2 regions of the Pseudoclavibacter sp. VKM Ac-2867 genome follow, and region 2 is predicted to be linked to the other one. Evidence: predicted binding sites of a transcription regulator. Region 2 holds the regulator's gene; the other holds the start of a gene.
The links. Region 2 encodes HrcA, which represses chaperone genes, less so after heat shock. Its sites were predicted from a motif close to TTNGCACTCGNNNNNNNCGAGTGCNAA; they were not measured.

Region 1 (14,207 bases), on a different contig from region 2:
ATCGTGACGCTCGTCGTGGTGCTCGTCGTCTAGGAACGACGAGGACCGACGGTTCGGTGGCCCTCAGCTGAGCCGATCGGCGAGGATGGCGACGCGTTTGTCGCCGATCCTCGTGAGGATGAGCACCGCGGACTCGTCTCCCTTGAGCGAGAGCTTCCGCCTGAATTCCGCCGGGTCGATGTCGACCCCCCGCTTCTTGATCTCCAGCACGCCGATGCCTCGCTTCCGCAGCTCGCCCTTGAGCGACGACGCATGCAGGGGCAGCACCTCTCGGACCGAGAACGCGCTCGCGAAGGGCGTCGGCGTGAAGTGGTCAGCTGTCATCCACGCGATGCTCTCCGAGATCATCGACGCTTCGAGTGAGCGAGCGAGGTCGCCGATGAGGCGTGCACGGATGATCGCCGCGTCCGGCTCGTAGAGCACGGCGCCCAGCGCAGCGACGCCCGCATCCCGGACGTCCTCGCCGGTCGTCAGCTCGGCGGTGCCGTGCCTGCTGATCACGAGGGCCGAGCGGCGGATGCCTGCCCTCGCCGTGTCGTGCATCCACACCGTCGCCTCGACGAGGTCGCCGTTGGAGGAGACCCACTGCGTCTCCGCGTCTTCTGGGAGGTACGCGTGGTCGATTCCCGGTCCCAGCTTGATTCCCGTCGCGCGCTCGCGCCCGGCGGCGAAGACGAAGTCGAGGGATGGGCTCCAATCGGCCGGATCGAAGTGGCGTGCAGTGCTCCCGCCGCTGGTGGTCCTGCGGGCCGGATCGAACCAGAGCGCATCGAAGGCAGCGAGGTCCACCTCCTCGGCGCGGTCGTGCCTGACCCGGGCGTTGGGAAACGGGGCCAGGTTGTGGGCCGCGATCGCGGCGGTGACCTCGTCGACGTCGAATGCGGTGACCTCGAGACCGAGCGATGCGAATGCCATGGAGTCTGCGCCGATCCCGCAGCCGAGGTCTGCCACGCTCACGGCGCCGGCCTGCCTGAACCGGTTCGCGTGGTGCGCCGCGACCTGCAGTCGCGTCGCCTGCTGCAGGCCCGCGTCGGTGAAGAGCATCCGCTCGGCGAACGGGCCGAACTTGGCGGATGCGCGCCGCCGGAGCTTCGCCTGCGTGACGACGGCGGCAACGACCTCTGCGGAGCCTCCTGCCGCGCGCAGCCTCGTCACGAGGGCAAGCGCGTCTGCCGCTGACTCGACGGGGGGAGCGTCGTCGAGCAGGGTCATCGCCTCTGGTGTGAGGAGGGCCAGGAGTTCGTCGCGTTGCACCAGCACTACGCTACCGGCGTACGCCACGAGACGTCGCCGCGTTGCAGTCGTCGCCGCCTGGCCCCTACACTCTGAGTTAGCACTCTCATGGGGAGGGTGCTAATTCTGAACTTCCTATCGCTGAGAAAGAGGTCAACCGTGTCGGTGAACATTCAGCCGCTCGAGGATCGCATCGTCATCAAGCAGGTCGAAGCCGAGCAGACCACGGCTTCGGGTCTTGTGATTCCGGACACCGCCAAGGAGAAGCCCCAGGAGGGCGAAGTCGTCGCAGTCGGCCCCGGCCGCATCGATGACAACGGAAACCGCGTGCCGCTCGACCTCGTGGTCGGCGACAAGGTCATCTACTCCAAGTACGGCGGAACCGAGGTCAAGTACGGCGGCGAAGAGCTCCTTGTGCTCTCCGCTCGCGACATCCTCGCGAAGATCGTCTAGTCTCCTCACCTTCTGAAGCCGCGCCGGTTCGGGCGGTCTCATCTGCAGGAGCAGCATCGCGCATGGCGCCCACCCCTCGGGGTCGGGCGCCATTCGTGTTCCAGGGGCCCGACGTCGGGCGTACGATCTCGAGGTGACGGAATCTCCTCGGTCCGGCCTCTGGCTGGCGTTCAGCGCGTACGCGCTCTGGGGCTTCATGCCCCTCTACGTCGTGGCGACTGCTCCGACGACACCCGTGGAGCTCATCGCGTGGCGCATCATCCTGAGCGTCGTGTTCTGCCTGCTCGGCGTGCTCGTCATGCGGGCCTGGCGTCCGTTCCGGGAGCTCATCTCGAAGAAGCGGGTTGTGCTCGGCCTCGGCATCGCAGGAGTCCTGGTGTCGGCGAACTGGCTGTTCTATGTGCAGGCTGTCGCGACGGGCCACACCCTCGACGCCGCGCTCGGCTACTTCCTCAACCCGATCGTGTCCGTCGCGCTCGGCCTGGTCTTCCTCCGTGAGAAGCTCAGGCCCCTGCAGTGGGTCGCCGTTGGGCTCTCGCTCGTCGCCGTGCTCGTCATCTCGCTCGGCTACGGCCGCATCCCGTGGCTAGGCCTAGGCGTCGCCATGACCTTCGGGCTGTATGGGCTCGTGAAGAAGCGGGTGGGGGTCCAGGCGGATGCGCTCTCCGGTCTGGCGGTCGAGACGACGCTCATCATGCCGATCGGCGCGATCTGCCTGCTCTGGACGGTACTCTTCGGCGGCGGCATCACCTTCGGCTCCGTGTCGGCGGTCAACACCGGCGTCCTGCTGTTCGCGGGCGTCGTCACGAGCGTGCCCCTCCTGCTCTTCGCGGCGGCCGCGAGGAGGCTGCGCCTCATCGAGCTCGGACTCATGCAGTACATCGCGCCGATCCTGCAGTTCGTGCTCGCCGTGGCGGTCTTCTCGGAGCCCATGCCGCTCGAACGCTGGATCGGGTTCGCGATCGTCTGGGGCGCCCTCATCCTCTTCACGATCGACCTCGTGCGCACGGCTAGACTTGGCGCCAAGATTCCCTCGGTCGCGGACGAACTCGGTCCGCCGACACGAGGTTGATGAGCTGAGGGTCCCGGGAATGCGTCCAGGGTCCTCGCTGTTCCATCACCACTGAGCTGTTTCCCGATGCACGAGGATGCCGCCGAACGGCGCATCCCAGATACCTCCTGGAGCGTAATGACCGAGTCGGACCCCTTTGGCTTCACCGGATTGACCTACGACGATGTGCTGCTGCTTCCCGGGCACACCGACGTGATCCCGTCTGAGGTCGACACGACGACGCGGCTGACGCGCGGCATCACCCTGCGCGTCCCGCTCGTCTCTGCGGCGATGGACACGGTCACGGAAGCCCGCATGGCGATCGCCATGGCGCGCCAGGGCGGCATGGGCATCCTGCACCGCAACCTGTCGATCGATGACCAGGTCGAGATGGTCGATCGCGTGAAGCGCTCCGAGTCCGGCATGGTGACGAATCCGGTGACGACGACTCCCAACGCGACCGTCGCGGAGGTCGACGAGATCTGCGGGCAGTATCGCGTCTCCGGCCTGCCGGTCGTCGACGAGGAGACAGGCAAGCTCGTCGGCATCATCTCCAACCGGGACATGCGCTTCGTGCCCGAGTCGGAGAAGCGCACGACCCGCGTGCACGAGGTCATGACGGGCGAGGGTCTCGTGACCGGTCCCGTCGGGATCTCCGGCGACGACGCCTACAAGCTCCTCGGCAAGCACCGCATCGAGAAGCTGCCGCTCATCGACGACGAGGGCAAGCTCGCCGGCCTCATCACGGTGAAGGACTTCGACAAGAGCGACAAGTACCCGAACGCGACGAAGGACGACGCCGGGCGCCTGCGAGTGGGCGCGGCGATCGGCTTCTTCGGCGACGGCTGGGAGCGCGCGGAGCGCCTCGTGGCTGCCGGTGTCGACGTGCTCGTCGTCGACACGGCGAACGGCCAGTCGGCCGGCGTGCTCGACATGATCCGCCGCCTCAAGAGCGACCCGGTGATGGGCCACGTGCAGGTCGTCGGCGGCAACGTGGCGACCCGCGAGGGCGCCCAGGCGCTCGTGGATGCGGGTGCCGACGCCGTCAAGGTCGGCGTCGGTCCTGGCTCCATCTGCACGACGCGCATCGTCGCGGGAGTCGGGGTCCCTCAGATCACGGCCGTCTACGAGGCGTCGCTGGCCGCGACCCCCGCTGGCGTGCCGGTCATCGCCGACGGCGGCCTGCAGTACTCGGGCGAGATCGCGAAGGCGCTCGTCGCGGGCGCATCCGCGGTCATGGTCGGATCGCTGCTCGCTGGCACCGACGAGTCGCCAGGCGACCTCATCTTCGTCAACGGCAAGCAGTTTAAGAGCTACCGCGGCATGGGCTCGCTCGGCGCACTGCAGTCGCGCGGCGAGCGCACCTCGTACTCGAAGGACCGCTACTTCCAGGCGGACGTCCCGAGCGACGACGAGCTCATCGCCGAGGGGATCGAGGGCAAGGTCGCGTACCGCGGCTCGATCCGCCAGTCGGTGTTCCAGCTCACGGGCGGCCTGCGCCAGTCGATGTTCTACGTCGGCGCTCGCACCGTCACGGAGCTCAAGGAGAAGGGCCGCTTCGTGCGGATCACTCCGGCAGGGCTGAAGGAGTCCCACCCGCACGATGTGCAGATGGTCTCGGAAGCCCCCAACTACCGTCGCTAGAGCCCTGATCGGCGCGGCGGGTCGGGGTCTCCCCGCCGCCGCGCCGCAGCAGCGAGCACCGCGGAGGGCTAGGCTAGGCAGGTGACTGAGATCGAGATCGGCCGCGCAAAGCGAGCCCGCCGCGTGTACTCCTTCGACGATGTGGCCATCGTGCCATCGCGGCGAACCCGTGACCCGGAGGACGTGTCCATCACGTGGAAGATCGACGCATTCACGTTCGATATCCCGCTCCTCGCGGCACCCATGGACTCGGTGATGTCGCCCGAGACCGCGATCGGCTTCGGCAAGCTCGGCGGCCTCGGCGTGCTCGACCTCGAGGGGCTGTGGACTCGCTATGACGACCCGGAGCCGCTGCTCGCCCAGATCGCTGATCTGCCCGCGAAGCAGGCGACGGCCAAGCTGCAGGAGATCTACCGGGAGCCGGTCAAGGGCACGCTCATCAAGGAGCGCCTCCAGCAGATCCGCGAGGCCGGAGTGCCGGCCGCCGGCGCACTCTCCCCGCAGCGCACACAGCAGTTCATGGACGACGTGCTCGAGGCCGGCACCGACCTGTTCGTCATCCGCGGCACGACCGTCTCCGCGGAGCACGTGTCTCGCAACCAGGAGCCGCTCAACCTCAAGCAGTTCATCTACGAGCTCGACGTGCCCGTCATCGTCGGCGGTGCGGCGACCTACACGGCAGCCCTGCACCTCATGCGCACCGGTGCCGCAGGAGTGCTCGTCGGCTTCGGCGGGGGAGCCGCCTCGACCACTCGTCGGGTGCTCGGCATCCACGCACCGATGGCGACAGCCATCGCCGACGTGGCAGGCGCGCGGCGCGACTACCTCGACGAGTCAGGCGGACGCTACGTGCACGTCATCGCCGACGGGGGCATCGGCACCTCCGGCGACCTCGTCAAGGCCATCGCGTCAGGCGCGGACGCCGTCATGATCGGTGCCGCGCTCGCGCGCGCCACGGACGCTCCCGGTCGCGGCTGGCACTGGGGCGCCGAGGCGCGTCATGAGAAGCTCCCGCGCGGAAACCGCGTGCAGGTCGGCCAGGTCGCGCCCATGGCGGAGATCGTCGCGGGCCCAGCCGAGAGCGCCGACGGCATCTCGAACCTCACGGGCGCGCTCCGCCACTCGATGGCGACGACCGGCTACTCGGAGCTCAAGGAGTTCCAGCGTGCCGAGATGGTCGTTGCGCCCTACACGCCGACCGCCTGATCAGGACGACTGAGCCGCCTGACGGCTTGGCCGAAGGTTGAGCGTCCAGACTTCCCCCACAAGCAGCAACTGAGAACGAGGAGCAGGTTATGGCGAACAGCGTCTCTCGAAGCGACAAGCTCGGCCCGCAGGAACGCGCGGCGGCTATCGAGTCCCTCAAGACCAAGAACCTCGACGTGCTCGTCGTGGGTGGCGGCGTGGTCGGCGCGGGTGCGGCGCTCGACGCAGTCACGCGAGGCCTGAGCGTCGGCATGGTCGAGGCGCGGGACTTCGCGTCCGGCACGTCCAGCCGCTCGTCGAAACTCATCCACGGTGGCATCCGCTACCTCGAGCAGATGGACTTCGGGCTCGTGCGCGAGGCGCTCCTCGAGCGTGGGCTCCTGCTGCAGCGCCTCGCGCCGCACCTGGTCAAGCCCATCCGCTTCCTCTACCCGCTGAAGAACCCGCTCGAGCGGTTCTACATCGGGGCCGGGATGCTCATGTACGACCTCTTCGCGAAGACCGGTGAGGTGCGTCCCGGCGTGCCGATGCACCGCCACTACACCCGCGGCCAGGTCGCGAAGATGTCGCCTGGGCTCTCCAAGAACGCCTTCTCCGGCGGTCTCACCTACTACGACGCCGGCGTCGACGACGCGCGCTTCGTCGCCGTCCTCGCCCGCACCGCGTCGTTCTACGGCGCGCACGTCGCCCCGCGAGTGCGCGTCGAGGGCTTCCTCAAGGTCGGGCAGCGTGTCGTTGGCGCCCAGGTCGTCGACCTCGAGACCGGCGAGCGGTTCGAGATCCGCGCCAAGCAGGTCGTCAACGCGACCGGCGTGTGGACCGATGACACGAACAAGATGGTCGGCGAGCGCGCATCGTTCCGCGTCCGGGCATCCAAGGGCGTGCACCTCGTCGTCCCACGCGACCGGTTCCAGTCCGCGTCGGGACTCCTGCTGCGCACGGAGAAGAGCGTGCTCTTCGTCATCCCGAACGGCCGTCACTGGATCATCGGCACGACCGACACCGACTGGAAGCTCGACAAGGCTCACCCGGCAGCGACGGCCGCCGACATCGACTACATCCTCGAGCACGTCAACGAGGTCCTCGCGGTGAAGCTCACGCGTGCCGACGTCGAAGGTGTCTACGCCGGACTCCGTCCGCTGCTCTCGGGCGAGTCGGAGGAGACGTCGAAGCTCTCGCGCGAGCACATGGTGGCGCACTCGGTGCCGGGCCTCGTGCTCATCGCCGGCGGCAAGTACACGACCTACCGCATCATGGCGCAGGACGCCATCGACGCCGCGGCCGACGCCCTCGACGGCAAGATCCCCGCCTCCACGACGAAAGACATCCCGCTGCTCGGCGCCGTCGGCTACAAGGCCGCCTGGAATCGCCGCGGCAAGATCGCCCGCGCCTTCGGTCTCCACCGCGTGCGCATCGAGCACCTCCTCAACCGCTACGGAACCCTGACGGACGAGATCCTCGACCTCATCCGCCAGAACCCGCAGCTGGCCGAGCCGATGCCGGGCGCCGACGACTACCTGCAGGCCGAGATCACGTACGCCGCGACGCACGAGGGTGCGCTGCACCTCGATGACGTGCTCGCGCGACGCACGCGCATCTCGATCGAGGCGTGGGACCGCGGCATCTCGGCTGCGCCCGTCGCCGCGCGGCTCATGGCGGAAGCCCTCGGCTGGGACGACGAGCGCACGCAGCGTGAGATCGACACCTACGTCGAGCGGGTCGCTGCGGAGCTCGCGAGCCAGGAGCAGCCCGACGACGAGTCGGCCGACCGCATCCGCCTCGAAGCGCCGGACATTGACTCCGTGCTGGGTCACGCCGGCGACAACACGCCGTTCGGCACGGCCCCGTCGCTGCCGATGATCGAGGTCGACGAGACCGTCGACGTCGAAGCGGCAACCGTCAAGGCGGAGTCGAAGGACGCTCAGAAGTCGTAATGTCCACAGCTGTCCGCGCCAAGGCCGCGCCGCCGTCGATGGGTCGAGTGCTTGTCCGCCCCAAGTGGCTGGGTGTCCTCGCACTCGCCCTCGTCGTCGCGTCGATCTTCGCGTGGCTCGGGCGCTGGCAGCTGGAGTCCGCGTTCCTGTCGCTGGAGCACGGTCGCACCGTCGCCGAGGAGGCCTCGCAGCCTCCCGTCGGCCTCGGCGAGCTGGCTCAGCCCCAGGAGCGGGTGGCGGATGCCGCCGTCGGTCGTCAGGTGACGTTCGAGGGTGCGGTGGATGCGCGCGACTTCGATGTCGTCGCCGATCGTCTCCAGGGCGAGCTGCTCGGGTACTGGGTGATCGGGCACGTCGCCGTCACGGACGACGAAGCCGGCGCATCCACGAATGCCGATGTCGCGCCGGGTCTCGCCGTCGCGCTCGGGTGGACCGAGGACGAGGCCTCCGCTCGCGAGCTCGTCGCTGCGCTGCAGGGCTCCGGGAGAGGCGCAGAGCTTCCGCTCTCCGGCAGGCTCGAATACGGCCAGGCGCCGCAGGTGAACCGCGGCGAGGACGCGCAGGCGCTCATCGCGATGGCACCCACGCACCTCATCAATCGCTGGGTGGAACCGGCGGCCCAGAACTACGGCATCTACGTGAGCCTCGATGAGGCCTCGATGCAGGCTGTCCTGGGGGAGTCCGCGAGTGCTGCCCCGCTCGACGCGATCACGCCGCAGGCGCTCGAGGCCCCGCAGCTGAACTGGCTGAACATCTTCTATGCCATCGAGTGGGTGCTTTTCGCGGGGTTCGCGATCTTCATGTGGTGGCGCCTCGCTCGCGACGAGTTCGAGAAGGAGCGCCGTGAGGCCTCCGAAGCTCCCAGCGTGCTGGCCGAGCAGCTCAAGCGCGACCGGCTGAAGGCCATGCTGGACGAGCGAACGAAGCGCGAGGCCGTTCGCCTAGACTAGAGGCCATGCCTCACGACGCCCTCCTGACTGCCAACCCCGGTTTCCGACGGGCGCTCCGCTTCTATCAGGTGACGGCCTATGTGACCGGCATCCTCCTCCTGCTGCTGTGCGTCGAGATGTTCCTCAAGTACGTCTTCCACCTCGAGGTCGAGGCGTTCGGCCCGTTCGGGTTCATCGCGCTGGTCCAGGAGGACACGACGACGGCGCTCAACTTGAGCCTCTGGGTGCTCATCGTCCACGGCTGGTTCTACGTCGTGTACCTCATCGCGTCGTACGTGCTGTGGCAGCAGATGCGCTGGCCCATCGTGTGGCTGATCGCCATGGCGGCCGGCGGCATCGTCCCGTTCCTGTCGTTCATCACGGAGTGGTTCATGTCGCGCCGAGCGAAGCGTGACCTCGTGCTCCGCGAAGAGCAGCGACTTGCCGAGGCAGGCGAAGACGAGAAGCTCCGGGCGTTCGAGGCGAGCCTGAGCGAGACGGAACGCGAACAACTCGACGCCGACGTGCAGCAGTCGCTCGCCGAGCACCAGCGCCGCACCAAGTAGCACTCCCACACCACCGCAGCCGCACCGAGTTCTCTCCGCACCACCCGAAAGGTGTCCATGGCAACCACCGACCCGCAGGCCACAGATCAGCGCCCAGTGCTCGTCGTCGATTTCGGCGCGCAGTACGCGCAGCTCATCGCGCGGCGCGTCCGCGAGGCGAGCGTCTACTCGGAGATCGTGCCGCACACGATCTCGGCAGAGGAAGTCGCCGAGAAGAACCCCGTCGGCATCATCCTCTCCGGCGGCCCCTCCAGCGTGTACGCGGAAGAGGCGCCCTCCCTTGACTCCGGCATCCTCCAGCTCGGCGTTCCGACGCTGGGCATCTGCTACGGATTCCAGGTCATGGCGACGCAGCTCGGCGGCGAGGTCGCGAAGACGGGTCGACGCGAGTACGGCTCGACGGCGGTCAAGCTCGAAGCCGGTGCGTCGACGCTCCTCGACGGCCAGCCGGGCGACCAGACGGTCTGGATGAGCCACGGTGACTCGGTGGCGCGTGCGCCCGAGGGTTTCACGGTGCTCGCGACGACCGAGGACACGCCTGTCGCGGCGTTCCAGAACACCGAGCGCGGCCTGTACGGCGTGCAGTGGCACCCCGAGGTGCTGCACTCCGAGCACGGCCAGGCGCTCATCGAAGGATTCCTGCACCGTGCAGCTGGCATCCCGAGCGACTGGACGCCCGCCTCGGTCATCGACGAGCAGGTCGCGCGCATCCGCGAGCAGGTCGGCGACGCCAAGGTCATCTGCGGCCTCTCCGGCGGTGTCGACTCGGCAGTCGCAGCCGCCCTCGTGTACAAGGCCGTCGGCAGCCAGCTGACGTGCGTCTTCGTCGACCATGGCCTCCTCCGTCAGGACGAGCGCCGTCAGGTCGAGGAGGACTTCGTCGACGCGATCGGCGTGCGCCTCGTGACCGTGGATGCGCGAGAGCAGTTCCTTACGGCGCTCGCGGGCATCACCGACCCTGAGGCGAAGCGCAAGGCCATCGGACGCGAGTTCATCCGCAGCTTCGAGCAGGCAGAGGTCGACCTCATCAAGGAGGCCCAGGAATCGGGGGAGCGCATCCGCTTCCTCGTCCAGGGAACCCTGTACCCCGACGTGGTCGAGTCGGGTGGCGGCACCGGAACTGCGAACATCAAGAGCCACCACAACGTCGGCGGTCTCCCCGAGGACATGCAGTTCGAGCTCGTCGAGCCCCTGCGCACGCTGTTCAAGGACGAGGTGCGTGCGGTGGGCCGCGAGCTGGGTGTTCCCGAGCCGATCGTCGCGCGTCAGCCGTTCCCCGGCCCCGGCCTCGGCATCAGGATCATCGGCGAGGTCACCCAGGAGCGGCTCGACTTGCTCCGAGAAGCGGACGCTATCGTGCGTCAGGAGCTGACGGCGGCGGGCCTCGACACCGAGATCTGGCAGTGCCCGGTCGTCTTGCTCGCAGATGTCCGGTCGGTGGGCGTCCAGGGTGACGGGCGCACCTACGGCCACCCGATCGTGCTGCGTCCCGTGTCCAGCGAAGACGCCATGACGGCCGACTGGACCCGCCTGCCGTACGACCTGCTGGCGCGCATCTCGAACCGCATCACGAATGAGGTCGACGACGTGAACCGAGTTGTGCTCGACGTGACGTCGAAGCCGCCGGGAACCATCGAGTGGGAGTAGCGCTCGGCGAGAGTTGAGGCGAACGGGGATGCACCATGTGCATCCCCGTTCGTGCATTTTGTGCCATCTGCGGAGAAATCCGCGCACTTTCGTGGCGGCCGCTGCGGGGCCACTGGCGGCGGCCACTCGAGGGCGATACGTGGGGTGAAAAGGGTCCGGGGAATTGTGCCCGGGCATAAATGCCTGGTAGTAGAGGTCAAAAACGGAGTAGACGAACGGTTTTCGGTTTTCCGGCAGACAGTTCCGGACTTTTCAATCCGAAATTTGCAGCTCCATGACGGCAAAAAACTGGCCCCCACAGCGAAAGACGTTGCTGGCCAAGGTCGTTGGGTAGTGGCATGGTTGGGGTAATTCACGACTGGCAAGTTCCCCCTCAGTTCAGAGAGTTCGCGACATGGCGCCACGATTTTCCACCGATCCGCACCCCCAGGTACCCGCAGAGACGGGCGTGCTCCCGTCCCTGCCACGAGAGGAGCTGCCTTCTGATCACCTCGTCGACCACGCACTCCTCCAGGACGCCGCGAATCAGCTCGCCGAGGTGAATCCCGATCACGGGGTCTCCGTCGAGTATCAGGGCCAGTGGGTCTCCGTCATGCCAGGGGAGCACATCGAGATCGGCCGCGACGCCGACATCCGGCTCGACGCCAACCCGTTCCTGCACCGCAAACTCCTCCGCATCGTCGCGAAGGACGGACTCTGGTTCGTGGCGAACATCGGCACCAGGATGACACTCAGCATCGTCGACGGCTCAGGGCGGGTTCAGGCCAGGCTCCTCCCAGGCGCGCGGATCCCGATCGTCTTCGAGCGCACGAGCATCCACTTCTCGGCAGGGGAGCGCCACTACGAGGTCAGGATCCACGCGGTCTCACCCGTCTACATGGACCTTCCTGCGGGCTCCGGCTCCACGGTCGAGGTTCCAGGTCGCGAGGCCACCCACATCGCGCTGACGCCCGCGCAGCGGCTCCTGCTCCTCGCCCTATGCGAATCGGTGCTGCTTCGAGGCGAGAACGGTCTTGGCGACATCCCAACCAGCGCTCGAGCTGCAGAGCGGCTCGGTTGGACCGTCACCGCCTTCAACCGCAAGCTCGACAACGTTTGCGAGAAGCTCGACCGCGTCGGCGTCGAGGGGCTCCGCGGAGGGGCACGCTCGTACGCGACCAACCGGCGCGCTCGGCTCGTCGACTACGCCGTGCGCAACCGTCTCGTCTCGGAGGACGAGCTGTACCTCCTCGACATCGACCCCGAAGCGGGCATCGACGACCGGACGCTGCCCGCGCGACGGTAGCCGCAGGCACACCCGAACGACAGAATGGCCGCTCCTGGAGGAGCGGCCATTCTGCGTACGACGTGCTGCGCTAGTTGTTGCCGCGCAGGATCGCGAGGACGCGGATGATCTCGACGTAGATGAAGACGACGGTCGAGACGAGGCTGTAGGCCCCGATCCAGCCGTACTTGCGGGGAGCTCCGCCTTCGACGCCGTTCTTGATGAGCTCGAAGTCCATGACCAGCATGTACGCGCCCATGAGGACGGCGAAGATGCCGAGGATGACGCCGAGCGGGATGCCGAAGACCTCCATGGATCGCATGCCCCAGGGGCCGGCAGCACTCTGGAAGCCGAACATCATCATGCCGAAGTTGATGAGCGAGAAGAGGGCGTAGCCGAGCATGGCGACGAGCACGATCTTCGTCATGCGAGGCGACGTGCGGACCTTGCCGAAGCGGAACAGCACGAGCGTCACGGCGACCACGGAGAACGTCGCGAGGACGGCCTGCATGGCGATGCCCGGGTACATCTGCTCGAGGATCGAGGAGAGTCCACCGACGAGAAGACCCTCAGCCGCCGCGAAGGCGAAGATGAGGCCGGTCTTCGGCTCGCGCTGGAACGCGAGCACCAGCGAGAGCACCAGAGCGCCGATCGCGCCGATGATCATGAGCATGGGGACGAACCACGCGACGGCGGCCGCGACGAGCACGATGCCGAAGAGGCCCGCGGTCTTGGCGATGGTGTCCTCGTAGGACATCCGGTCCATCTGATCGGGGCTCGCAGGCGGTGCCTGGAACTGGGCGTTCAGCTGCTCGGCCGTGAGGGGCGCGGGAGGCTGCTGACCGTGTGTCGGCGCGGACTGCGCCCTCCCGTATTGGGGAGCGGTGGGCGCCTGGCCGAACTGTTGGCCGTGCTGCCTGCGTGCCTCCCCGTTGAAGTAAGGGTTGCGTTCTAGCGCGGAATTCGCCATGGCTGTCCGTGAGTCCGTTCTGTCTCGAAGGTCAAGATGCCCGCCGTAGACGGGGTTGCCGGGATTCTAGCGAAAGAGTTCGTGAATCAAGCCTGGAGCTGTGCGCCGTCAGCGGACACTCGGCGAGCGAGGGGCGCTCGCGCGCGCATCCCGGCCGGTGCCGAACAGGACGCGCGGGAGGAGCAGGAACGCGCCGAGCACGATCGATGCGACCACGACGAATGCCGCCTCCGCCGTGTCGCCCACGAGGAGGCGAAGCAGCATGCCGCCGCCGACGGTGACGACCCAGATGAAGACTCCGGACGGGAGCGGACGCCACGGCTTCCATCTGAACAGCGTCACGAGCACCCAGCCGACGAGGAGCCCGAGTACAAACGGCCATCCCGTCGTCACGATGCCGGCCAGGGACAGCCCCTCGGAGTGGCTCATCCGCCCGATGATCGCGAAGACCACGACGAGCAGGAGATCCACGATGAGTGGGAGCGCGTAGCCGCCGCCAGCGCGATAGATCGAACGAGTACGCCGCATGACACCAACGGTACGCCGGGGTGCGACATACTGCGCGCGTGAACGCGCCCATTCACCAGACCTCGCCCCTCCTCATCGGCCACCGAGGGGCCCCCGCCCATCTCCCCGAGCACACGATCGACGGCTATCTCCTGGCTCTGCGGCAGGGGGCCGACGCGCTGGAACCGGACGTCGTCCCGACCCGCGACGGGGTGCTTCTCGTGCGACATGAGCCGCTGCTCGGAGAGAGCACCGATATCAGGTCCAGAGCCGCCGAGTTCGGCCCCGCTCGGCGAGCGTGGACGCCGGACGGCACGGTCACCGACTGGTTCGCCCACGACTACACGTGGGAGCAGCTGCGGACACTGAACGCGGTGGAGCGTATCCCGAGCGTCCGCCCTGCGAACACGGCGTTCGATGGGCAGCTGCCGATGATCAGGCTCCGCGAGCTCGTCGAGCTGCTCGCCGAGCGGCGGACGACCGCGGGTCAGCGGCCTCGCCTCGTGATCGAGCTGAAGCATGCGAGCTGGTTCCGCGGACTCGGCTTCGACCTCGTCGAGCTCCTCGAGCGGGAGCTTGCCGGACTCTGGGGCACGCCCGTGCTCGACGCCCTGGTGCTCGAGAGCTTCGAAGGGGAGGTGCTGCGCGAGGTGCGGCGACGCGGCGTGGCCGCGGGCGCATCCCTCGTCTACCTCATCGACAGCGAGGGCGTTCCTGACGACCGGCGAGCACGAGACGGCGCGGTGGCGAGCGACTACGCGAGCGATCTCACCGACCGGGGGCTGGATGCGGTCGCGGAGTGG
Region 2 (14,207 bases):
TCTCCACCATGCGCGGCCGATCCAGCGCGAGGGCCTGGGCACGCCGGTCCGGGAAGCGCGCGGACAAGGCCATGCGCGCCTTCATCACCGAGTCCACGCGTCTCGCGAGCGTCCGGCACCAGGTCGTCCTCGACCCGAATCGAACAAGCAAGCTGCTCGATGAACGGCTCCTGCTCCGGCATCTCGGGGAGCTCCGAGGCGAGCTCATCCAGGCCCAGGCACAGCCGCAGACACAGCCGCACGGCGCGTCATCCGGGACTCGTCCAGGCTCCGGCGCTTGGATGTAGACCATGACAAACACTGATCGCACCAAGCCAGAAGTCGACTTCCCGGGTGGAGAGGCACCAGCAGAGCTGGTCATCGAGGACATCATCGTGGGCGACGGGGCAGTGGCGGAGGCGTCTTCGACGGTCGACGTGCACTACCTCGGCGTGGAGTTCGAGTCCGGCGAGGAGTTCGACTCCTCGTGGAACCGGGGCGAGTCGGTCAACTTCCCGCTGAAGGCGCTTGTTCGTGGCTGGCAGGAAGGCATCCCGGGCATGCAGGTCGGCGGTCGCCGCAAGCTGGTCCTCCCGCCGCACCTCGCCTACGGCGCCGCTGGTGGAGGGCACCCGCTCTCCGGCAAGACGCTGGTCTTCATCATTGACCTGCTGGGCGTGAGCTGACCGCTCCCGATCTGCTATGCTCTTTCGGTTGCCGTGAAACGGCCGCGGATGAAGAGAGCTCGCACATTGTGTGCCGAGCGCCGCGCAACGAAAGAGAAGGGGGTCTGTCAATGGCACTAAGCGCTGAGGGCAAGAAGGCCATCATCGAAGAGTACGCAACGCACCCGGGTGACACTGGTTCCCCTGAAGTTCAGGTTGCCATCCTCACCACGCGAATCAAGGAGCTCACCGAGCACCTCAAGGAGCACAAGCACGACCACCACTCGCGTCGTGGTCTCCTCCTGCTTGTGGGTCAGCGTCGTCGTCTGCTCGGCTACCTCGCCGACGTCGACATCTCGCGCTACCGTTCGCTCATCGAGCGACTCGGCCTTCGCCGCTAAGCACTTTCTGCGAAGAGCCCCTGCCATCGGCAGGGGCTCTTTTCGCGTTCGGCGGTGCATGGTCAGCGCCCTGCGGTGAGGCGTCGCGGCCTCGGCGCTAGGCTGTGCGACATGGCAGCACCTCGAACTCCAGCAAAGACGCACGCCGATGCCAAGAGCCAGGCGAAGGCCTCAGAATCGGGCAATGACGCCCTCCTCGAGGCCAACGCATCGGACTCGACCTCGACGAGTCGCGCTCGGAAGCAGAGGGCCAGCGTTCAGGCCGAGTACCGGCTCAACCGTGCGGGCATCCCGGACATGACCCCAGAGGTCGATGAGCTCGCCGAGCTGCGTGACGAGGATCCTCTGGGCGAGGCCTGGCGCCACGGCTACCCCTACGACGCCAAGCTGCCGCGCAAGGAGTACGAGAAGCAGAAGCGCGCGCTGCAGATCGAGCTCCTGAAGCTCCAGACCTGGATCAAGGAGACGGGGCAGAAGGTCGTCATCATCTTCGAGGGCCGGGACGCGGCAGGCAAGGGCGGTGCGATCAAGCGCTTCATGGAGCACTTGAACCCCCGCGGTGCGCGTACGGTCGCGCTCGAGAAGCCGACGGAGAAGGAGCAGACGCAGTGGTACTTCCAGCGGTACGTCGAGCATCTGCCTTCTGGGGGCGAGATGGTCCTCCTCGATCGCTCTTGGTACAACCGCGCGGGCGTCGAGCGCGTCATGGGGTACTGCACCCCGACCGAGTACCTCGAGTTCACACGTTCCGCTCCTGAGTTCGAGCGGATGCTCGTCAACTCCGGCACGACGATCATCAAGTTCTGGTTCTCGGTGGGCCGGGCGGAGCAGCTTGCGCGCTTCGCTGCTCGTCGCGACGACCCGGTGCGCCAGTGGAAGCTGAGCCCAACCGACCTCGCATCCCTCGACAAGTGGGACGAGTACAGCGAAGCCAAGGAGGCGATGTTCTTCTACACGGACACCGCCGAATCGCCGTGGACGGTCGTCAAGTCGAACGACAAGAAGCGGGCGAGGCTCGAGGCCATGCGCTACGTCCTCTCCCAGTTCGACTACCCCTCGAAGGACGAGAGCATCGCCCACACTGCCGACAAGAAGATCGTCGGGTCGCCCAGCAAGCTCTATGACGAGGGGGAGAAGCCGACCGGCGAGTTCCCTCTCCTGAAGGAGCTCCCTCGCGCGTCTCGCAAGAAGTAGCGGCGCCCGTGCGGCAATCGCCGTGCGGGTTCCAGCTGCTCGTCGCCCTCCGCTGGTAGAGTCAGCAGCGCAATCACTCAAGATACGCGGGGCGGCGAGTAGCTGGTCCTCGGTGGTGGGTTCCTGTCGCGGCGCTAGAGGCGCTCATGCGACAGTGGTCTTCTACTGACGATCAGCCCGGGAAGACCCGGTCGCGCTTGCCCTTCGCGTGCAAACACGCATAAGGAGGAGACCTCTTGGAAGGTCCCGAAATCAAGTTCTCTGAAGTCGTTCTCGACAACGGCAAGCACGGCCAGCGCAAGATCCGCTTCGAAGCAGGGCGTCTCGCCCAGCAGGCGCAGGGCTCTGCCGTCGCCTACCTCGACGACGAGACGATGCTGCTGTCGGCAACGAGCATCTCGAAGAACCCGAAGGAGAACTTCGACTTCTTCCCGCTCACGATCGACGTCGAAGAGCGCAGCTACGCCGCCGGCAAGATCCCCGGATCGTTCTTCCGTCGTGAAGGCCGTCCGTCGACGGAGGCCATCCTGGTCTGCCGCCTCATCGACCGGCCGCTGCGCCCCTCGTTCGTCAAGGGTCTCCGCAACGAGGTCCAGGTCGTCGTGACGGTGCTCTCGATCGCTCCTGGCGAGTTCTACGACGCTCTCGCGATCAACGCCGCTTCGCTGTCCTCACAGCTCAGCGGTGTGCCGTTCTCCGGCCCCATCGCCGGTGTCCGCCTCGCGCTCATCGACGGCCAGTGGGTCGCGTTCCCCAAGTTCGAGCAGCTCGCCGACGCCGTCTTCGACCTGACGGTCGCTGGCCGCCTCGTCACGAAGGCCGACGGCACCGAAGACATCGCCATCATGATGGTCGAGGCTGAAGCCACCGAGCACGCGTGGGGCCTCATCCAGGCTGGCGCGCAGAAGCCCGACGAGGCTGTCGTCGCACAGGGCCTCGAGGCTTCCAAGCCGTTCCTCACGCAGCTCGTGAAGGCACAGCAGGAGCTCGCCGACCAGGCCGCGAAGCCCGTCGTCGAGTACCCGGTCTTCCTGCCCTACACGGAGGAAGCCCTCGACGCGGTCACCGCCATCGCGCACGACGGACTCGTCGACGTCTACCAGATCGCTGGCAAGATCGAGCGCCAGGACGCCGACGACGCGCTGAAGGCCAGCGTCAAGGAGCAGATCGCCGCCAAGATCGAAAGCGGAGAGCTCGACGCCTCCGTCGCCGGTCAGGTGTCGGCCGCCTACAAGACCGTCACGAAGGACGTCGTCCGCGGACGCATCCTCCGTGAGGGCAAGCGCATGGACGGTCGCGGCGTGGCCGACATCCGTCAGCTCGATGCAGAGGTCGACGTCGTGCCACGCGTGCACGGATCGGCGATCTTCCAGCGCGGCGAGACGCAGATCCTCGGCGTCACCACGCTGAACATGCTCAAGCTCGAGCAGCAGATCGACTCGCTCTCGCCGATCACGTCGAAGCGCTACCTGCACCACTACAACTTCCCGCCGTACTCGACGGGTGAGACCGGACGCGTCGGTTCGCCGAAGCGTCGCGAGATCGGGCACGGCTTCCTCGCCGAGCGCGCCATCGTTCCGGTGCTCCCGAGCCGCGAGGAGTTCCCCTACGCGATCCGTCAGGTCTCGGAAGCGCTCAGCTCCAACGGGTCCACGTCGATGGGCTCGGTCTGCGCCTCCACTCTGTCGCTGCTCAACGCCGGTGTGCCGCTGCGCGCACCCGTCGCGGGCATCGCCATGGGTCTCGTGTCCGACGAGGTCGACGGCGAGACGCGCTACGCGGCGCTCACCGACATCCTCGGCGCAGAAGACGCGCTCGGAGACATGGACTTCAAGGTCGCCGGTACCGCGGAGTTCGTCACGGCCATCCAGCTCGACACGAAGCTCGACGGAATTCCGACGTCGGTCCTCGACGGCGCCCTGACGCAGGCTCGCGATGCTCGCATCCAGATCCTCGACAAGGCCATCAACGCCGTCATCGACACGCCGGATGAGCTCGCTGCTACGGCACCGCGCATCATCTCGGTCCGCGTTCCGATCGACAAGATCGGCGAGGTGATCGGGCCAAAGGGCAAGGTCATCAACCAGATCCAGGACGACACCGGAGCCGACATCTCGATCGAGGATGACGGCACCGTATACATTGGCGCTGTCGATGGTCCGTCCGCTGAGGCCGCTCGTGCAGCGGTCAACGCCATCGCGAACCCGACGAACCCTGAGGTCGGCGAGCAGTACCTGGGAACGGTCGTCAAGATCGCCTCCTTCGGTGCCTTCGTCTCCCTGCTCCCGGGCAAGGACGGCCTGCTGCACATCTCTGAGGTGCGCAAGCTCGCCGGTGGCAAGCGCGTCGAGAACGTCGAAGACGTGCTCGGTGTCGGCCAGAAGATCCTCGTCGAGATCACGAAGGTCGACGACCGCGGCAAGCTGTCGCTCGCACCTGTGCTCGAAGAAGCAGCTGCTGAAGAGGGCGTCGCTCTCGAGGCGGGCGCTGAGTAGCTCAGCTCGCCTCTGCTCTGAAGGGCCCCGCGCATCCGTGCGCGGGGCCCTTCGGCGTCTCGTGAGGTCTCGAGCCGCTGGGAGTTGTCTCGCGGCTGCCGCCGGGACGGCCAACACGCTCTAGGCTTGACTGGTTATGCGCGATGCCATTGAACTGCCACTTGACCTTCCCGAGATCGAAGCACGAGTGTCGAACGGCGGTTACTTCCGCCGTTCGGTGCTGCCGAGCGGGGTGCGCCTCCTGACCGAGGAAGTCGTCGGCGCGGCGAGCACCAGCATCGGCCTGTGGGTGCCGGTCGGCTCCCGCGACGAGCGCCCGCACGAGTACGGTTCCACGCACTTCCTGGAGCATCTGCTCTTCAAGGGGACACCGACACGGTCCGCCTTCGAGGTGTCAGCGGCCTTCGAGCGCGTCGGTGGAGAGGTGAACGCGCAGACCGCGAAGGAGCACACGCTGTACCACGCGAAGGTCCGCGATGCCGACCTCCCGATGGCCGTCGAGGTCCTGAGTGACATGATCACCTCGAGCGTGATCGACGCCGCCGAGTTCGAGATCGAGCGCGGCGTCATCATCGAGGAGCTCGCGATGGCGGACGACGACCCGAACGACGTGGTCTGGGAGCGGTTCTACGAGACACTGCTCGGCGCACATCCGCTCGCGAGGCCCATCGGCGGCACACCGGCCTCGATCAGGGCCGCTGACCGCGATGCCGTGTGGAGCTCGTACCGCCAGCACTACCGCCCGGAGGAGCTCGTCGTGACCATCGCGGGGGCCGTCAACCATGACGTCGTCCGTGAGCAGCTCGAGCGCAACCTCCGAGCCGGGGGATGGGACCTCGACGCACGCGCCGTCCCCGTCTCCAGAAGGGCCACGACACTGGAGCCAGGATCCGCAGTGCCTACAGGACCGCTCTCGGCCATCGAGCGCCCGCTGGAGCAGCTGGCACTGGTCATCGGCGGACAGGGAATCACGCAGCTGGACCCGCGCAGGGAGGCGTTCGGCCTCATGCATCGGATCTTCGGTGGTGGCATGTCGTCCCGACTCTTCCAGGAGATCCGCGAGAAGCGCGGTCTCGCCTACTCCGTGTACTCGTTCGGTGGCAGCCACTCCGACGTGGGGGTGACGGGCATGTACGCGGGATGCGCTCCCGACAACGTGCTGGAGACGGTCAGGGTGCTGCGCCAGGAGGCGGAGAAGCTCGTCCAGGACGGGGTCACCGCGACGGAGCTGGCCGACGCGAAGAGCGCGAGTGCCGGCGGCTCGGCTCTTGCGATCGAGGACGCGGACACACGCATGTCTCGCCTCGGGCGCGCGGAGATCCACACAGGTCGCTTCTACGACCTCGAGGCAGCGCTGTCGCGGGTCGAAGCCGTGTCGCTCGACGAGGTGCAGTCAGTCGCCGCCGACATGTTCAGTGGGGAGCTCGTCGCGTCTGCGGTCGGTAAGCTCTCCTCGGAAGCAAGGACCGAACTGGAGCGCCGCTGATGTCGCACTACCTCTACCTCGTCAGGCATGGCGAGCAGGAGAATGCCGAGCACGGAATCACCGACGGCCCGCTGTCGGAGCGGGGTCGGGCTCAGGCTCATCTGATCGGGCGCAGGCTCGCGAGCGTCCCGCTCAGCGAGTCCTACACGTCACCGCTGGATCGCGCTGTCGAGACGAGTGCGGTGATCGACCAGTACACGAGCGGTCCTGCCGCGCTCGAGTCCACGCTGCTCTTCGACTGCATCCCCACGGGGCAGGACGGCGCGCCGTCGACGTACGACAGCTTCTTCGGTGGCATCGCTGACGAGGTCGTCGACGCCGGCATGGCACAGATGAACGACGCGTACGACACGTTCTTCAGCAAGAGCCGCGACGACCGCCACACCCTGCTCGTGACCCACAACTTCGTGATCGGCGAATTCGTGCGTCGGGTCCTCGACGCCCCCGACTGGCGCTGGCTCGGGCTCAACTCCGTGAACACCGGCCTCACGGTGATCCGGGTGCGGACCAGGAAGCCGGCTGAGCTGCTGCTCTTCAACGACCTGTCGCACCTGACGCCGGAACTCCGAACGGGAGTCAGTACCTCGATCGCCGTCTGAGGTTGACGGGCCCGCCGCCGGCAGCCCCCTGCGTCGTCTGCTCGGCCTGGCGATGGCCGTACGCTTGTGGACATGGAAACAAAGGTCGCCGTTCTGGGCGCTTCCGGCCGCATGGGAACACTGATCGCACGGATCCTCGAGACGACCGAGGGGCTCCGCCTCCATTCGGGGCTGACGAGTGCCTCTTCGCTCGATGAGATGCTCGGCGCCGATGTCCTCGTCGACGTCTCGCGGCTCGAGGCGTCGGAGACGGCTGTCCCCTTCGCTCTGGAGCATGGCATCGACGTCGTCGTCGGGACGAGCGGTTGGGATGAGCAGCGGATCGCTCGCATCTCTGACCTCGTGCCTCCGGAACGTGCCGTCGTCTTCGTCCCGAACTTCTCCCTGGGCTCGGTGCTCGGCACCGCGCTTGCGAGCGTCGCAGGGCGCTTCTTCGAATCGATCGAGATCGTCGAAGCGCACCACGACAAGAAGGTGGATTCGCCGTCAGGGACCGCCGTGCGGACCGCGGAGCGCATCGCGGCCTCGAGGGAACGGCCGCTTGCCGCTCCGAACAGCGAGCAGGACGCTCGGGGACTGCTCGTCTCGGGCGTGCCCGTCCACAGTCTGCGGCTGCGCGGAGTCGTGGCAGATCAGCAGGTGATCTTCGGGGGAGAGGGTGAGGTGCTGACGATTCGCCACGAGACGATCTCGCAGGAGGCCTATGTGCAGGGCATCAGGCTCGCCATCACGCATGCCGTCGAGACGCGGGGCACGACAGTCGGGCTCGACGGCGTGCTCGGCCTCGCGGGACTGTCGGGTCGCTCGTGAAGAGCAATCTCGCCACGAAGCTCGGCGTCGCCGCCGTGACCCTGCTCCTCCTGCTCTACATCGTCTTCGTCTCGGGCATGGCGGTCTCCCTGTTCGCGGGCGATATCGTCGCCAAGGTGATGGGTGCCGCACTCATCGTGTTCCCGGTCCTCGCGGTTGTCTTCGTCGCCCGCGAGCTGCTCTTCGGGCTGCAGACGGAACGACTGCTCGGACGCATGGCCGACGCCGGAGAGCTGCCCGAGGACGACCTGCCCAAGCGACCGAGCGGACGCGTCGTCCGCGAAGCGGCCGACGAGGACTTCCCGAGGTGGAAATCTGAGGTCGAGGCCGCCCCGGAAGACTGGAGGACGTGGATGCGCCTCGGTCTGGCGTACTCGGCCTCGGGGGACCGAAAGCGAGCCCGGGCTTCTCTGCGCGAGGGCATCCGCCTCGAGAAGGCCGCTCGCGCCGGGGCGTGAGCGACCCGACTCGACGGGTCAGACCCCGGCGCCGGGCTCTGGCTCGAACTCCGGCGACTTGAGAGCCAGCTCGACCGCCTGACCTGCGGTGCGGTCCTTGAAGGTGAAGCCCGCGTCGAGCAGGCGCTTCGGACGGATCTGCTGGTCGGCGAGGAACAGCTCACGGCCCGCCTTCTGGAGGGTGAGGTCGATGAGCGTCGACGGCGCCTTGAGCTTGTAAGGTCGCCCGAGCTCGTCGGCAAGCTGCTGTTGGATCTCGTCGGCGGTCGCGGGCGCGGGCCCGACCAGGTTGTATGGCCCCTGCGCGTCGTCGGACTCGAGCAGGAAGCGGAGCGCGCGCACTTCGTCGCGCAGGCTCACCCACGGCCAGTGCTGTGTGCCGTCGCCCAGCTGCGAGAGCAACCCGACGCTTGCCAGGGTCTTCAGGACGGTCAGGACTCCGCCGCGCCCCAGGACGAGACCGGTGCGCGCGAGGACGACCCTGGAGCCTTCCGGGGCCGTCTGCGCGGCCCGCTCCCAGCGGTCGACGACACGAGGAAGGAACTCGTCGGTCTCGGGCAGCGCCGAGTCCTCGTCGAGCACCTGCCCTGGACGGTCGCCGTACGCGCCCGACGCCGAACCGTTGATGAGCAGCGCCGGGGGTGTGGACGAGGCCGCCATCGCACCGGTGATCGTGAGCGTCGCGTTGACGCGAGAGCGAAGGATCTCCTTCTTCACGTTGTAGGTCCACGGCAGCTTGCTGAGCGGAGACCCGGAGAGGTTCACAACCGCATCCACGCCGTCGAGGACCCGCGCGTCCAGGGTTCTCTGGGCGGGGTTCCACCGGAACTCGCTGGCGTCCTTCGGGTCGCGCCTGACGAGCCGCGTGACGCGGTGGCCGTGCGCGTGCAGTTCCTCGATGAGACGGTGGCCGATCATTCCGGATGCGCCGGAGATGAGAACGTGCTTTGGGGAGGTCGCCTGAGTGCTCATGACCTCGAAGGTAGTCGTGTCAGTTGGGCGCGAGCGCAACGCGAGGCCGTGCTCGGCTGATCGCGCGCCTGATTGCGCCTAGGCTGTGCGGGTGCATCACGAGAACCTCGCCCCGAGCCGGGCCCAGCCGAACGGCCATCTTGGTGCCTAGCGCCCTGCCGCTCGGTGAGCCGGTGCCGCCGAGCGGAGAGCTCCCCGCGCAGGCCCTGGTCGGCGCCGAGTCGCGAGACTTCGGCGTCTACATCCACGTGCCCTTCTGCCGCGTGCGGTGCGGCTACTGCGACTTCAACACCTACACGGCGGAGGAGCTGGGTGGGGTCTCGCGCTCCAGCTATGCCGGCGAGGTCGAGAAGGAGATGGTCATCGCCGAGCGGGTGCTGAGCGGTGCCCCTCGCGAGGTATCCACCGTCTTCTTCGGGGGCGGAACACCGACCCTCCTGCCCGTCAGCGACCTTGCAGGGATGCTCGAGGGAGTGCGCAGTCGCTGGGGCCTCGCTTCCGACGCGGAGGTCACCGTCGAGGCGAACCCCGACTCGGTTGGCGAGCGTGAGCTCGCCGAGCTACGGGCTGCGGGAGTGACCCGAGTCAGCTTCGGGATGCAGTCCGCGGTCCCGCACGTCCTCAGCGTTCTCGAGCGCACTCACGATCCGGCGCGCATCCCGATCGTGGTCGCCGCGGCGAAGCGAGTCGGGCTCGAGCCGAGCCTCGACCTGATCTACGGCACTCCCGGCGAGTCCATCGACGACTGGCGCCGATCGCTCGACATGGCGCTGGCGCAGGAGCCGCTGCATGTGAGCGCGTATGCGCTCATCATCGAGGAGGGCACGAAGCTGGCCAGGCAGATCCGCCGCGGGGAGGTGCCCGCCGTTGACGACGACCTGCAGGCCGACATGTACGAGCTCGCAGAGGAGCGACTGTCAGCGGCCGGGTTCGAGTGGTACGAGGTCAGCAACTGGTCGCTCGACGGCAAGCACGCTTCTCGCCACAACCTCTCCTACTGGCGAGACGCGGACTGGTGGGGCTTCGGCCCCGGCGCGCACAGCCACGTGGGCGGCGTGCGCTGGTGGAACGCCAAGCATCCGAGCGCCTACGCATCGAGGCTGGCCGAGGGCATCACGCCGGCCATGGGGCGAGAAGTGCTTGACGAGGAGACGAAGCGCTTCGAGCGGATCATGCTCGGCTCACGTCTGCGGGAGGGCCTCGCGATCTCCGAGCTGGATGACTCCAGTGTCGTCGCCGAGCTCATCGCCGAGTCGCTCGTCGACGGGAGGGCCGCGTTGAAGGGCCGGCTCGTCCCGACGCTCCGCGGGCGGCTCATGGCAGACGCGATCGTCCGCCGAATCGCCGCCTGAGCCGGCTCAGCTCACGAACCGGAAGGTGACCGGGTACCGGTAGGGGAGTCCCTTGTTCGCCTGGACCGCGCCGAGAATGGCGTAGACGACGACGGCAACCCAGAGCAGCGGGTAGAGGAGCGGAACGATCAGCGCCAGCGGACCGCCGATCAGCGACAGCAGCGAGATGACGCCGATGCCGACGTACACGATCGCAGCTGTGATGCCGAAGTTGAGCGCCTCGCGGCCCTCGCTGTCGGCAAGAGGTCCCCTCCGCCGTGTGACAAGCCAGAGAATGAGCGGCCCGACAGCCGGGGCGACGATGTTGAGCAGGTGATCGAAGGTCCCGACGAGGCGGTCGCCGTCTCGTGTCAGCGGCGGTTCTGTCTCATTCTGCGGGCCAGACTGCTGGTACTGCACGCCCTGTGGGTGCCCGTAGGGAGCCTGCTGTCCGTACGGGACCTGCTGACCGTTGGGAGCCTGCTGCCCGTACGGTGGCTGCTGCCCGTAGGGTCCCGGCTGGTCGTACGGCGGCTGTTGAGGCAGATCCTGGTGTCCTGGCGGCGGGGTCGGTGCGTTCTGATCTGACACGGGGTTCCTCTCGTCGGTTTCGCTCACGCTACTGCGCGCGCCCTGCGAGGGCCTGGCATCCTGCTGGTGGCACGAGCGGAAAGCGGTAGGATTGGCAGTCTCAGGTTCAGAGTGCCAGTCCGGCTCGCAGCAGCTCGTCGAGGGAGGAGCATCGTGGTTTCAGACAGAAGCATGCAGGTGCTCCGCGTCATCGTCACCGACTACGTCACGAGTCGTGAGCCGGTGGGCTCCAAGTCGATCGCAGACCGTCATGATTTCGGCGTCTCCGCGGCGACCATCCGCAACGACATGGCGCAGCTCGAAGACGCCGAGCTCATCGTGGCCCCGCACACGTCCTCCGGGCGCATCCCGACTGACAAGGGCTACCGACTGTTCGTCGACCGGCTCGCCGAGTTCAGGCCGCTCTCCGGAGCGCAGCGTCGGGCGATCGAGACCTTCATCGAGGGCAGCGAAGACGTCGACGAGGTGCTCGGACGTTCGGTGCGACTGCTGGCGCAGCTCACCAACTCCGTCGCGATCGCGCAGTACCCCTCGCTCGCGAACGCCGCCATCCAGCATGTCGAGTTCGTCCTGCTGTCGAGCATGCGCGTCCTCACCGTCCTCATCACCGACTCGGGCCGCGTCGAGCAGCGCATTGGACATCTGCGCGCCGAAGTGAGCGTCGAGCAGCTGCACGTGCTCCGCGATCGGCTGGCCGGCCGCCTCGTCGGGAAGACGGTCGCGCGCGCTTCAGCGGAGCTCAGGGATGTCAGCGGCATCATGGGGGAGCGAGACGCGGAGCTCTTCGCTCCCGTCGTCGCCAACCTGCTTGAGCTCGTCCTGGCGCACCGTCAGGAGCGCCTCGTCATGGCGGGCACCGCGAACCTCGCTCGGACCGAACGCGACTTCCCGTCGAGCATCCTGCCCGTCCTCGAGGCCATCGAGGAGCAGGTGGTCCTCCTGCGGCTGCTCGACGAGCTCCACTCCAGCCCCGAGGCCTACTCGGTCAGCATCGGCCAGGAGAATGTCGACCTGGGCCTCGGCGAGACGGCTATCTTGACGAGCGGCTACCGCAGCTCTGGCAGCGACGCGCGTCTCGGCGTCGTCGGGCCGACGAGAATGGACTACCCGAGGAATATCCAGGCCGTTCGAGTGGTTGCGAGTTACCTGTCACGGGTGCTCGACGAGCAGCACTCGGACGACTGACCGACACCGCCAGATCACTCGGCGGATGCACCCGGCGCCTGACAACGCAGGCGTGACACACACAGATGCAAAGAAGGAGTCGCCACTCTTGGCAGACCACTACGACGTGCTCGGCGTGAGCCGTGAGGCGTCCCAGGACGAGATCAAGAAGGCCTACCGCAAGCTGGCACGCCAGCTGCACCCGGACGTCAACCCGTCCGAAGATGCCGCGGAGCGCTTCAAGTCCGTCACGCACGCCTATGACACGCTCATCGACCCCGAGCGGCGCCGGCAGTACGACCAGGGCGGCCCAGATGGGCAGTCCTTCGGTGGCTTCGGCGACATCTTCGAGACCTTCTTCGGCCAGCAGGGCTCCCGCGGGCCTCGCTCGCGTGCGGAACGCGGCCAGGACGCCCTCGTGCGCGTCGAACTCGACCTCGACGAGGTCATGTTCGGCACGCACCGGGACCTCGAGGTCACGACGGCGATCGCCTGCGAGAACTGCCAGGGCACCTGCTGTGCGCCCGGCACCTCGCCCACGACGTGCTCGGCATGCGGTGGGGCCGGGTCCGTGCAGCGACAGGTGCGCTCGATCCTCGGCATGGTCGTCACGAACCAGCCGTGCGCGCAGTGCCGCGGCTACGGCACGGTCATCGAGCACCCGTGCGACACGTGCCACGGCCAGGGGCGTGTTCGATCGAACGTGAGCATCCCGGTCGACATCCCGTCCGGAGTGGACTCCGGGCTGCGCATCCACCTTCCCGGTCGGGGCGAGGCCGGGCCCGCCGGGGGAGCGAACGGTGACCTCTACCTCGAGATCCGCGTGCGCCCGCACGAGGTCTTCTCGCGAGACGGCGATGACCTCCAGTGCGTCGTGGAGGTATCGATGGCCGACGCCATCCTGGGCACCTCGACCACGGTCGGTGCGCTCGACGGCGACGTCGACCTGCAGATCCCCGCGGGCGTGCAGTCGGGCGAGGTGCTGACCGTTCGAGGTCGGGGCATCACGCGGCTCCGCTCGACGCATCGCGGCGATCTCGACATCGCCGTACAGGTCGTGACTCCGGCGAAGCTCGACGGCAAGTCACGCAAGCTGATCGAGGAGTTCGCTGCCCGTCATCGCCACGAGGCCCCTCGCCTCGCGCGGGAGAAGCAGGGGATGTTCTCGAAGCTTCGCGACCGATTCGGTCGCTGACGTGGCGTGGCTCTACCTCGTCGAGGATCTCGACGAGGCGCTGCGCGTCGGTGACGTCGTCGAGGTGCGCGGCGCGGAGGCCAAGCACATGGCGGTCGCGCGGATGCGCGTGGGCGAACGTGTGCACCTCGGCGACGGGCGCGGCCTCATCGTCGACGGCGAGCTCGCTCTGACTGAGCGCGACCGCGCACTCGTCACAGTCGTCGCCGCGAGACGAGTGGCGCAGTCGGCTCCGCGCGTCACGGTTGTCCAGGCGCTGGCGAAGGGCGGCCGAGACGACCTCGCCGTGCAGGTCGCGACGGAGCTCGGAGCGGCGGCGTTCGTGCCGTGGCAGGCGAAGCGCAGCGTGAGCCGCTGGGACCAGAAGGCCGAGAAGGGCCGCGAGCGGTGGTCATCCATCGCCAGGGAAGCCAGCAAGCAGAGCCTCGCCGCGTGGGTCCCGGATGTGGCTCCGCTGCACTCGACGGGTGAGGTCGCATCGCTCGCCGGTCACGCGCCGATGCTGGTCCTCGACCCGCTCGGCGACACCTCGCTGCGCCAGGCCCTCATCGAGCAGGTCCCGGCAGGCGCTTCCGGACTGACGCTCGTCGTCGGGCCAGAGGGCGGCATCGACCAGAGTGAATTCGAGGCCTTCGAGGCGGCCGGTGCCAGGCGCGTGCACCTCGGCGCGGGGGTTCTCCGAACCTCGAGCGCGGCTCCCGCCGCGATCGCGGCGATCCTGGCGCTGAGCGGTACGTGGGACTCTCGGTCCCGCGCGAGTGCCGAGTCGTAGGCTGGTCTCATGTCGAGTTCAGAGCCGTCCATCTTCACGCGCATTATCAACCGCGAGATCCCAGCCGACATCGTGTTCGAGTCCGAGCGGGTCAT

Region 1: a site for HrcA is predicted at 1,331-1,357, ahead of groES (co-chaperone GroES). Genes of this name have one in related genera too.

What each region holds. Positions count from the first base shown of each region.
Region 1 is NZ_JADKSL010000001.1:542,428-556,634, forward strand. It holds gene ITJ67_RS02445 (hypothetical protein) at 1-33, shown strand, start outside; gene ITJ67_RS02450 (THUMP-like domain-containing protein) at 64-1,254, opposite strand; gene groES (co-chaperone GroES) at 1,393-1,686, shown strand; gene rarD (EamA family transporter RarD) at 1,820-2,758, shown strand; gene guaB (IMP dehydrogenase) at 2,876-4,381, shown strand; gene ITJ67_RS02470 (GuaB3 family IMP dehydrogenase-related protein) at 4,463-5,587, shown strand; gene ITJ67_RS02475 (glycerol-3-phosphate dehydrogenase/oxidase) at 5,677-7,521, shown strand; gene ITJ67_RS02480 (SURF1 family protein) at 7,521-8,471, shown strand; gene ITJ67_RS02485 (DUF3817 domain-containing protein) at 8,477-9,016, shown strand; gene guaA (glutamine-hydrolyzing GMP synthase) at 9,074-10,663, shown strand; gene ITJ67_RS02495 (hypothetical protein) at 11,058-11,948, shown strand; gene ITJ67_RS02500 (Bax inhibitor-1/YccA family membrane protein) at 12,019-12,897, opposite strand; gene ITJ67_RS02505 (DUF3054 domain-containing protein) at 13,006-13,425, opposite strand; gene ITJ67_RS02510 (glycerophosphodiester phosphodiesterase family protein) at 13,464-14,207, shown strand, end outside.
Region 2 is NZ_JADKSL010000003.1:93,199-107,405, forward strand. It holds gene ITJ67_RS04785 (PrsW family intramembrane metalloprotease) at 1-287, shown strand, start outside; gene ITJ67_RS04790 (FKBP-type peptidyl-prolyl cis-trans isomerase) at 291-665, shown strand; gene rpsO (30S ribosomal protein S15) at 776-1,045, shown strand; gene ppk2 (polyphosphate kinase 2) at 1,157-2,239, shown strand; gene ITJ67_RS04805 (polyribonucleotide nucleotidyltransferase) at 2,476-4,734, shown strand; gene ITJ67_RS04810 (M16 family metallopeptidase) at 4,871-6,220, shown strand; gene ITJ67_RS04815 (histidine phosphatase family protein) at 6,220-6,819, shown strand; gene dapB (4-hydroxy-tetrahydrodipicolinate reductase) at 6,892-7,629, shown strand; gene ITJ67_RS04825 (hypothetical protein) at 7,626-8,087, shown strand; gene ITJ67_RS04830 (TIGR01777 family oxidoreductase) at 8,106-9,059, opposite strand; gene hemW (radical SAM family heme chaperone HemW) at 9,203-10,411, shown strand; gene ITJ67_RS20195 (DUF4870 domain-containing protein) at 10,418-10,981, opposite strand; gene hrcA (heat-inducible transcriptional repressor HrcA) at 11,135-12,166, shown strand; gene dnaJ (molecular chaperone DnaJ) at 12,255-13,340, shown strand; gene ITJ67_RS04855 (16S rRNA (uracil(1498)-N(3))-methyltransferase) at 13,342-14,112, shown strand; gene ITJ67_RS04860 (histidine triad nucleotide-binding protein) at 14,122-14,207, shown strand, end outside.